DNA from 3 places in the Bacillus thuringiensis genome. Region 1 is predicted to be linked to each of the others. Evidence: riboswitches for the same ligand, from Rfam matches in the RefSeq annotation. Region 1 holds a riboswitch; each other region holds the start of a gene.

Region 1 (3,291 bases):
CCTGCCTTTGTAACATACTAAGAAGCTCATCTTTCAGCGCTAACACTTCCGGTTTATATAAATCTTTTCGTGTTCTGTTATGATCAAGCGGTACAATCCGCTCAGTCAAAGTCGTTATCGGCTGCTGTTCCACTACTAAAACTCGGTTCGAAAGAAATAACGCTTCTTCAACATCATGAGTAATGAATAAAATTGTTTTTTCCCACTCTTGCCATTGTTCAAACAACCATTCTTGTAAAGAGGCCTTCGTTAAAGCATCTAACGCGCTAAACGGTTCATCTAATAACAATATCTCCCCGCCCGTTAATAAAGTTCGGATAAAAGATACGCGTTGCCTCATACCACCAGATAAATCTTTCGGATGTTTTGTCTCATATCCTTGTAAACCAAATTTATATAACAGTTCCTTTGCCTTTACTTGTGCTTCTTTCTTCTGTACACCTTGGCACTCTAGCGGCAAGGCGGCATTCTCAATAATTGTTCTCCACGGCAAAAGCATATCTTTTTGCGGCATATACCCTACAGGATGGTGCTTTGTTTCTGTCAGTTCTATCTGTCCAGTACTTACCTTCTCTAGGCCTGTAATAAGGCGAAATAAAGTACTTTTCCCACATCCACTCGGTCCGATAATACTGACAAACTCTTTCTCATGTATAGAAGCATTTAATTCATGGATGATTGGTTTCTCATCGTAATGAAAAGAAACATTATGAAACTGTAGTATGTTCTTCCTCCTCAAATCCCCACATCTCCTTACGATAGGACATATCCCAGAATAAATATTCAAATCGACTGGAATATAAGAAAATCTCCTCTAATCTATCTAGTTCTTTCTCAGACTTTCCAACTGCCATTTCATTTAATAAATCTATTAACCAAATACAAAGATTACCGTATTCTTCCGAACTATATCCTTGAATCCACTCACCAAAAAACTCATGATCTCTTGCTCCAGGAATATCATTTAAACGCTTTCCAATTTCCCAGTAGCTCCACATACAAGGAAGAAGCGCTGCTATTAATTCCGCAAGTGTGCCATTTTGAGATACAGACATCATGTAATTTGTATAAGCTAAATTTTTAGCAGATGGTTTCGCAGACTCTATCTCCTCTATAGAAATTCCAAGTCTTTTTGCATATTGTTTATGGATTGTCATTTCGCCATTTAATATTCCATCAATTTGTTCAGCGAACTTTCCCATTACTTGTGGATTCGTTGCTTTTACAACACCAATCGCATATAACTTTGCATAATCTAGCAGATATAAATAATCTTGAATAATATAATACTGGAATTTATCTTTTTCTAACGTGCCATCTCCCATACCCACTACAAACGGATGATTATGACTCATCTCCCAAACTGGTTGCACAGTTTCTAATAATCTATCGCAAAATTTCATTTCTCTATCCCCTTTCAATATATGTATCTAAATAAAAAACCACTTCTATATATAAGAAGTGGTTACAGCAAATAAAATTATACATTTATTCGATGTTCCACTTCCCTTCGCTAGTATTACCTAGATCAGGTGTTATAAGGGTTAAGGATTATTCCTCTCTCAGCAAATCAAGCACCCCTAGTGGTTTCAATATGAAATTTTCAAATAAAAAAGCCCCGTTTCTATACGCAAAGAAACGGGGACTCATTGTTAGTGTCCGAATTGCTTCCCTACGCTAGCATAATCTAGATCAGGTAATAAAAAGGATCAAAGGCTTACGGCCTACTCTCAGCTGGCAACACCAGCTCTCCTAGCAAACTATAAAATTATCACTGTCAGTATAACACCCTAATAAGACATCATCAACTGTTTTAATTTTCTTAATTATCAACAAAATATTGAAGTTATAAAATACATACATTCTATTTTAGAAAATAAAACCCCAATTAATTGTATAAAAGGGAATCATTATCCTCAAAAAATTTATTTTTATATTGATTTCATATTACATTTATGTGAATACACCCACTATATTATATCTTTATACTATAATAAAATTACAACTATACAACTAGAGGAGGTCTCTATTCCATGAATATGAAAGCTACTGCTTTAACAGCAACTACTGTAGCGATTGCTTCTTTACTTCCTTCTATGGGTGAAACAAATGTACAAAAAGCAAACGCTGAACAATTATCTAATATTAAAACTGGGTATGTCAAAGTCGATCAAGTAGCATTACATACAAAAGATAACGTAAAAAGCACATCAATTGATACAATTCGCTTTAATACAAAAGTGAACATCCTTGAAACAACTAATGGTTGGTATAAAGTATCTGTTCATAATAAAGTAGGTTATGTACAAAAAGATGCTATTTTACTAAAAAACAAACTTCAATCTAATGATCAATACATCGTCAATGCTAATGCATTAAACGTTCGCTCTGAACCTAATTTAGAATCTTCCATTTTAGATGTATTACCAAATGGCAAGTTCATTACCGTTCAAGAAGATCAAGGCGAATGGTATAAAATATCACACAATGGCCAAACAGGTTACGTACAAAAAGCATTCGTTTCTAATGGTTCACAGCCCTTAGTAAAAGGAATCACCGTTCAAAATAATACAAAATATACTGTTGCAACACCTAATCTGAATGTACGTAGCAACACTAGTACAAGTAGCGCTCTACTCGGTTCATTACAAAACGGTACACAAGTACAAGTAGTAGAAACTGTAGGAACTTGGTATAAAATTCGTTTTGGCACAGGATACGGATATGTAGCAAAACACTATGTAGTACAAAATCAACCACAAGCTAAAACAGAGCAACCTTCATCTATTCCAGCTGCTTTCAAATTCCCTGCTCAAGGAAGAATTAGCTCAACCTTTGATATACGCTGGGAACAAATGCATTATGGTATAGATATTGCCGCTCCAGGGAACGTCTCTATCCAAGCTGCTGCTGCAGGTAAAGTTGTGAAATCTTATTATTCAGCTAGCTATGGAAATGTTGTGTTCATTGCGCATCAAATCAATGGGAAATTATATACAACTGTTTATGCCCATATGAAGGATCGCACTGTACAAACTGGTGATCAAGTACAAACTGGACAATTAGTAGGTCATATGGGAAACACAGGTCATTCATACGGGCAACATCTTCATTTTGAATTACATAATGGAGAATGGAATTTTGAAAAAACAAATGCAGTAAATCCACTGCCATATTTAGTTAGGTAAATTGTATGCCACGCAATATACCTCTTATAATTGAATACGTAGCCTTTTTAGGTTTAATCTGTTGTTTAATCATTTACAATACAAACATTGTATTTTTATCTAT
Region 2 (3,291 bases), 1.7 Mb from region 1:
AAATAGCTGATTGTAAAATTAATGATTCCTAAAAATACAAACAATGATAAACCAAATCGAATTAATTTCTTATTTGTAAACATATAACACCTCTCAAAATTCATTGGATATTCCTGCTTTTACTTCTTTATTTTTCCATATCTCTATATTTGATTTTAACACAAAAAGAACTCAAAAAAACACAATATGCATATTTGCATATTGTGTTAACAGCACTTCATGGTAATTTAGAAATTCCTGCAAAGAAAAAACAACTCCGTTACAGCTAACAGTGCGGGTTTCTTTTCTTATTTAACTTCATACCTCCAAGCTTTACGTTCAAGGTAAAATTTCATCTCATTACGTTGTGCATCTGAAGTTAGCTTAGTAACATATCCGTTTTATTGTAAAATATATGTGACAGTAGTTTATCCATTTAATGCGTAGACAATTAAACTAGCTAACTTATCGATATGCCATTTCAGCATTTCCTCAGCACTATCGACTTTGCGCAAATTTGATAAGAAATATATATAGATAGATATTATCCATACCTATCTATAACATTACATCTATTCTTCATCCAATTACATCTTTTACGTCTGTATCCACTGGCCATTTTTCTAATGTATAAGCCATTTCCCAAAATGAATATTCATATTGACTGCTAATAATAAAATGCTGTTTCATACGCTTGCGGTCTGCCTCTGTTACTTTTTCAGCGATAGTATCTAAACGTGTAATTTGTTCTTCAACTAGCGTACGGAACCAATCAGATCCATAAGCAGAAATCCATTCGTTATAAATTGGCTCTTCCGGCTGGCACTCTTTTAAGCGTTCACCAATTTCATAATACAACCAATAGCAAGGTAAAATTGCTGCAATGATATCTCCTAAATGTCCTTCATACGCAGCACGATACATATGTGAAGTATACGCATATGCAGTTGGTGCAGGAATAAAATTATCTTTTTCTTCTTTTGTTATCCCTAGCTTTTTAGCAAAATTCTCATGTAAAGATAACTCTGCCTCATATGTATTTTGAGCATGATGTGCCATACGAGCTGTCGTCTCTAATTCAAGAGCTTTTGCAGCTCCTAAAGTTTGTACTTTAGCAAAATGACTCAAATAATATGAATCTTGAAGCACATAATAGCGAAAACTAGCTAAATCTAACGTTCCTTCACCAAGTTTTTTTACAAAAGGATGGTTAAAACTCGCTTCCCAAATTGAATCTACTTCTTTACGTAATGATTGTGAAAAAGTCATTAAAATCCCTCCAATAATGTATAAAATATAAGTATTTATCCACAATTATTAAAGCTGTAAAATAAAAAAACTTTCTTTACAGGCGTAAAGAAAGTGAAATTGACAGTATTTATTTACTCATTAAATAGCAACGTCTTTCCCACTTCCCTACGCTGGCATTAACCAGATCAGGTACTAAGAGTCTCAAAATCACATTTGATCTCAGCCTATAAAAGGCCCCCCTAGTGGATAAATATTTTGTTTTTATAATGTATTCATCATAGCATACTTCGTGAAACTGTCAAAAGAATTCGTTATATAACTATCTTAAAAACCTTCTTCTTTTCTCACTTTTAATGATGTTTCAATAATCATATCTAATAGTTTACTATAACTAATTCCCGCTGCTTCTGCACTTTTTGGCAATAAACTTGATTGTGTCATCCCTGGTAATGTATTAATTTCCATTACATATGGAATTCCGTCCTTCACCATCATATCAACTCTTGCATAAACACTACATTTTAATGCTTTATAACAAGCAAGTGATGCTTTATTTACACGTTCATTAATTTCTGCTGGAAGTTCGATAACTTCCTCAACTGTACTAGTATCATCATATTTTGCATTGTAATCAAAGAACTCGGCTGCATGTCGAATTGAAACTATAGGTAACTGTTTTCCATCCAGAATGGAACATGTAATTTCATCACCTTTTATATACTTCTCAATTACTACTTCAGAATCCCATTCGAATACAGTTTCTAGCATTGAGATCAATTCATTTTTATTGTAAACGATTTTCACCCCGACACTCGATCCGCCAGAGTTTGGTTTTACCACTAATGGAAATCCTAACTTATCTAACTCATCAAGATTTAGATCCTCCATTTTTGTAAGTTCAATCCAATCTGGTGTTTCTACACCTTCATAACGTAAAATCTTTTTCGAAATATTTTTGTCCATACATATACTGCTAGATAACATATTGCTTCCGCTATAAGGAATCCCTAAACTCTCCAGTGTTCCTTGAACTGTCCCATCTTCTCCGTATTTTCCATGTAATGCGAGCAATGCAAAATCAATGTCTTTCGCTTTTTCAATTAAATCCATTTTTTCGTTTAATGTAATTGGAACTATTTCATACTTACTTTTATCTAAATGTGCGATCATTTCATTTCCAGTCATAATTGATACTTGCTTTTCAGACGATACCCCGCCCATAATAACGCCAATTCTCATTCCCTCAACTCCAAATTTCATTTTTTATTGTATCACCAATTATTTTGATTCCCCGAACTATTTCTTCTTCTTTCAAGCGTGAAAATCCTAATCGGAAAGTATTCGTTCCTTCTTCACCAGAGTAAAAAACATCTCCAGGTGAAAACGTAACGCCTTTCTCATAACACTTTTGTAAAAGTGTGCGAGCATTCATATGCTCTTCTAGCTCTATAAATAAATGAAGTCCACCATCTCCAGTCATTCTTTTGAAAGGAATGTACTGGTTACATGCCCCGACAGCTAAATCATATTTTTTCTTATAAACAGATCTTGCCTTTTTTAAATATTTTTCAAAATATCCCTCATGTAAATATTGAAACAGAACAGCTTGATCTAACGTAGATGTGTGAATCGTTCTTGCTCTTTTTACGCTTTCTAAATAATGAATCAGCTCTTTATCTGCAATAATCCAGCCTACACGTAAACCAGGGAAAAGTACCTTTGAAAAGCTACTAATATAAATCACATTATTGCCAGCTCCAGCAAACGTTAATAATGGAGCTAAATGTGAACCTGAATAACGTAATTCTTCATTAAATCCGTCCTCTATAATAGGAACCTTGTATTTTGAGAATAATCTCATCAATTCCGTTCTTTTCTCTGAACTCGTAACAATACCAGTTGGATTATGATAAGAAGGAATTAAATATGCAAAATCAAAATCTTTTTCACGCAAGCTTTTTTCAACTTCATTCGTATCAATACCATCCTCATTCATATCAATCCCATGAACTTCAAGGCCATGTAAGCGGAACAGCTTTAGTGCAGCGTGATGAGTTGGAT
Region 3 (3,291 bases), 330 kb from region 1:
GTATGAATTATTAAAAGATACAACAGCACATATTTATTGCTTAGTAAGACCGACGCAAGATATACAACAAAGAATTGTTAATACATTAACAAATTACTTTAAAGATATAAGTCAAGAATGGTTGCAACGCATAACAGCAGTACCTGGTGATCTTGGGGCAGAGTATCTTGGTATGGATGAGGATAAATTTATTCACTCCAAAGTTGATACGGTGATTCATTGCGGTGCAGATGTAAGACATTTTGGAGATGTAGCCCAGTTTGAAAATGTGAATGTGCAAGGAACGAGTCGTATGTTAGCCCTAGCGGAAGAAGGAGCATCATTCCACTTTATTTCAACAATTGGTATTCCGATAGAATTAGCAATAGAGCAATGGGACACATATGTGGAAACAGGTGATTTTAATTACGATGTAGAGTTAGAGAATGTGTATTCTGATAGCAAATTACAGGCAGAAAACCTTGTTCGTAAAGCGATACAAGAGGGTGTCCGTGGAAATATTTATCGTGCAGGTAACTTAGCGTGTCATTCAGAGACAGGTGTATTCCAACAAAATATCGAAGGAAACGCATTCTATCGTCTTATTAAAGCGATGCTACTTATTGGACAAGCTCCTAATGTGAAATGGGGAATCGATTTCACACCAATTGATTTTGCTAGTAAATCAATTGTAACGTATGTACAAGATTCACAAATAGATGGAGAAACGTTGCACATCTGTCATCCACATCAAATTGAGTTTGAACAATTTATACAGCTAATTGGAGAGTGTGGATACAATCTTGAAATGGTTCCACTTTCAGAATATGTAAATACCGGACTTGAATTAGCGAAGGGAAATGAAGTAGTAGCTGAGTTAATTGCTTCTCAAGTTGCAGGAGATGGAGCGCAGCAATCTGAAATTGTAATGGGTACACGTAGAACGAATGAATGGATTAAGAAAAAAGAATTGATAGTACCAGCAATCAATAAAGAATTTATACAGCAGTTATTAGCTCATGGTGAAAAAGTTGGATATTTTCCAAAAATAATGAAATGATTATGCATGCTTTTGTTTGTTCAATAAAATAAATCATGCTACAATGAAAACGAATTAAGGACCGGGGAGCCAATTGGCTGAGAGGATGTAAGTAAACATCGACCCTCAACCTGATCTGGATAATGCCAGCGTAGGGAGTTACTTAAAGTGATGTAGCATATGTTATTCTATAATAACTTGCATACAAGGCTTTCCTACGCAGTAGGAAAGCCTTTTCTTATTTTTGAAATTTAATTTTATAAGGGGGATTTTATTATGTCACAACAAGTTACAATGTCATTTTCAGTAGTACCACAAGCGAAAACGAAAGATGTATATTCTGTTGTCGATAAAGCAATTGAAGTTGTGCAACAATCGGGAGTTCGTTATGAAGTAGGGGCAATGGAAACAACTTTGGAAGGAGAATTAGATGTACTTCTTGATGTCGTTAAACGTGCGCAACAAGCTTGCGTCGATGCTGGAGCAGAAGAAGTGATTACTTCTATTAAAATCCATTATCGTCCAAGCACTGGTGTAACAATAGATGAAAAGGTTTGGAAGTACCGTGATGAATATGAAAAACCAGAAGCAATCTAAACTTATTACAACTATTTGGCTTATCCTTCTCATTGCAATATGGGAAGGATCTGTTTCATTATTTAAAATCGAACCGTGGATTTTACCAAAGCCTTCTGCCATTGTTCAAGAATTAATTGGGATGAAAGATTTACTATTACCAAATACGATGCAAACACTGCAGGAAGTTATAATTGGACTATTCTTTGCAATTTTATTGGGGACGAGCATCGCAATTATTATGGACGTTATACCGTTATTTCGTATTTTAATAAATCCATTGCTCGTTATTTCGCAAACAATTCCAATCGTTGTACTTGCACCGCTATTTATTATTTGGTTTGGATATGGGATGTTGCCAAAAGTAATGGTCGTAATACTCGTTTGTTTCTTCCCAATTGCGCTTAGTATTTTAGAAGGTTTTCAAACAGTAGATAAAAACATGTTGAAGCTGTTACAAACAATGAAGGCGACAAAGTGGCAAGTTTACCAGAAAGTAAAATTTCCAGCAGTGCTCCCATACTTTTTCTCAGGTTTAAAAATTGCAGTTACATATAGCGTAATGGGGGCAATTATCGGAGAATGGCTCGGTGCAAGTGAAGGATTAGGGGTTATGCTTACGAGGGCTACAAAATCCTTTTTGACTGCCCGAGTATTTGGTGTTGCAGCAATCATCGTTATGGTGACATTATGCCTGTATTTTATCGTAGAGTTTATGGCAAGAATAACAGCACCATGGATATATAGAAAGGACGGCAGAAAATGAAAAAAGGTTTAAAAGTTATGTTAGCTGCCTTATTAGCAGTAGGTGTGGCTGGATGTAATCCGGCGAAGAAAGAAGAAAGCGCAAGTAAAGATCAAAAAGTAAAAGTAGTATTAGATTGGTTTCCAAATACGAATCATACTGGCTTATATGTAGCGCAAGCGAAAGATTATTACAAAAAGCAAGGATTAGATGTAGAAATTATTCAACCAGGTGACAATGTAACAGCAGAGCAAATGATAGCATCAGGAAAAGCTGACTTCGCAATAAGCGCACAAGAAAATGTAACGTTAGCTCGTGTGGAAGGGATCCCTGTTGTGTCTGTAGGCGCGATTATTCAGCATAACACTTCAGCTTTTGCATCGCTTAAGAAAGATAATATGACGTCACCGAAAGCTTTTGAAGGTAAACGTTATGGCGGCTGGGGAGGACCAGCGGAAGAAGCGACATTAAAGACGATTATGGATAAGCATCAAGCTGATTTTAATAAAGTTGAAAAAATTATCTTAGGACAAACAGATTTCTTTAAATCAATCGGCCGTGATGCAGATTTCGAATGGATTTATTACGGTTGGGATGGTATTGAAGCGAAGCGTCAAGGAAAAGAGTTAAATACGATTATGGTGAAGGACTTAGATCCAGCGCTTGATTTCTATAGTCCTGTTATTATTACGAGTGAAAAACATACGAAGCAAGATAAAGACTTTGTGAAAAAGTTTATGAGTGCAACGACAGAAGGTTATAATTTTGCAATTAAGGAACCGAAAGAAGCTGCTGATCTTCTAATTAAAGCTGTTCCAGATGTAAATAAAGATTTAGTTCAAGAAAGCCAGAAATGGTTAAGTACGAAGTATCAAGATGATGCTAAAGCATGGGGAGTACAGAAGGAAGAAATTTGGACGAATTACATGAATTTCTTATATGATAACAAAGT

The links. Region 1 has a riboswitch for thiamine pyrophosphate ahead of tenA (thiaminase II). Riboswitches for the same ligand answer to the same signal wherever they lie in the genome.
Positions count from the first base shown of each region.
Region 2: another riboswitch for thiamine pyrophosphate. It lies ahead of tenA (thiaminase II); the one in region 1 lies ahead of tenA (thiaminase II).
Region 3: another riboswitch for thiamine pyrophosphate. It lies ahead of AC241_RS02225 (MTH1187 family thiamine-binding protein); the one in region 1 lies ahead of tenA (thiaminase II).

Region 1 covers NZ_CP012099.1:750,187-753,477, reverse strand. Annotated here, with positions in the region: gene AC241_RS03890 (ABC transporter ATP-binding protein) at 1-739, opposite strand, end outside; gene tenA (thiaminase II) at 708-1,403, opposite strand; TPP riboswitch at 1,489-1,592, opposite strand; TPP riboswitch at 1,653-1,764, opposite strand; gene AC241_RS03880 (SH3 domain-containing protein) at 2,034-3,188, shown strand; gene AC241_RS03875 (hypothetical protein) at 3,194-3,291, shown strand, end outside.
Region 2 covers NZ_CP012099.1:2,485,890-2,489,180, reverse strand. Annotated here, with positions in the region: gene AC241_RS12790 (DUF3937 family protein) at 1-104, opposite strand, end outside; gene tenA (thiaminase II) at 559-1,248, opposite strand; TPP riboswitch at 1,376-1,481, opposite strand; gene AC241_RS12780 (D-alanine--D-alanine ligase) at 1,555-2,469, opposite strand; gene pdxR (MocR-like pyridoxine biosynthesis transcription factor PdxR) at 2,474-3,291, opposite strand, start outside.
Region 3 covers NZ_CP012099.1:424,725-428,015, forward strand. Annotated here, with positions in the region: gene AC241_RS02220 (non-ribosomal peptide synthetase) at 1-1,039, shown strand, start outside; TPP riboswitch at 1,092-1,193, shown strand; gene AC241_RS02225 (MTH1187 family thiamine-binding protein) at 1,295-1,615, shown strand; gene AC241_RS02230 (ABC transporter permease) at 1,587-2,360, shown strand; gene AC241_RS02235 (ABC transporter substrate-binding protein) at 2,357-3,291, shown strand, end outside.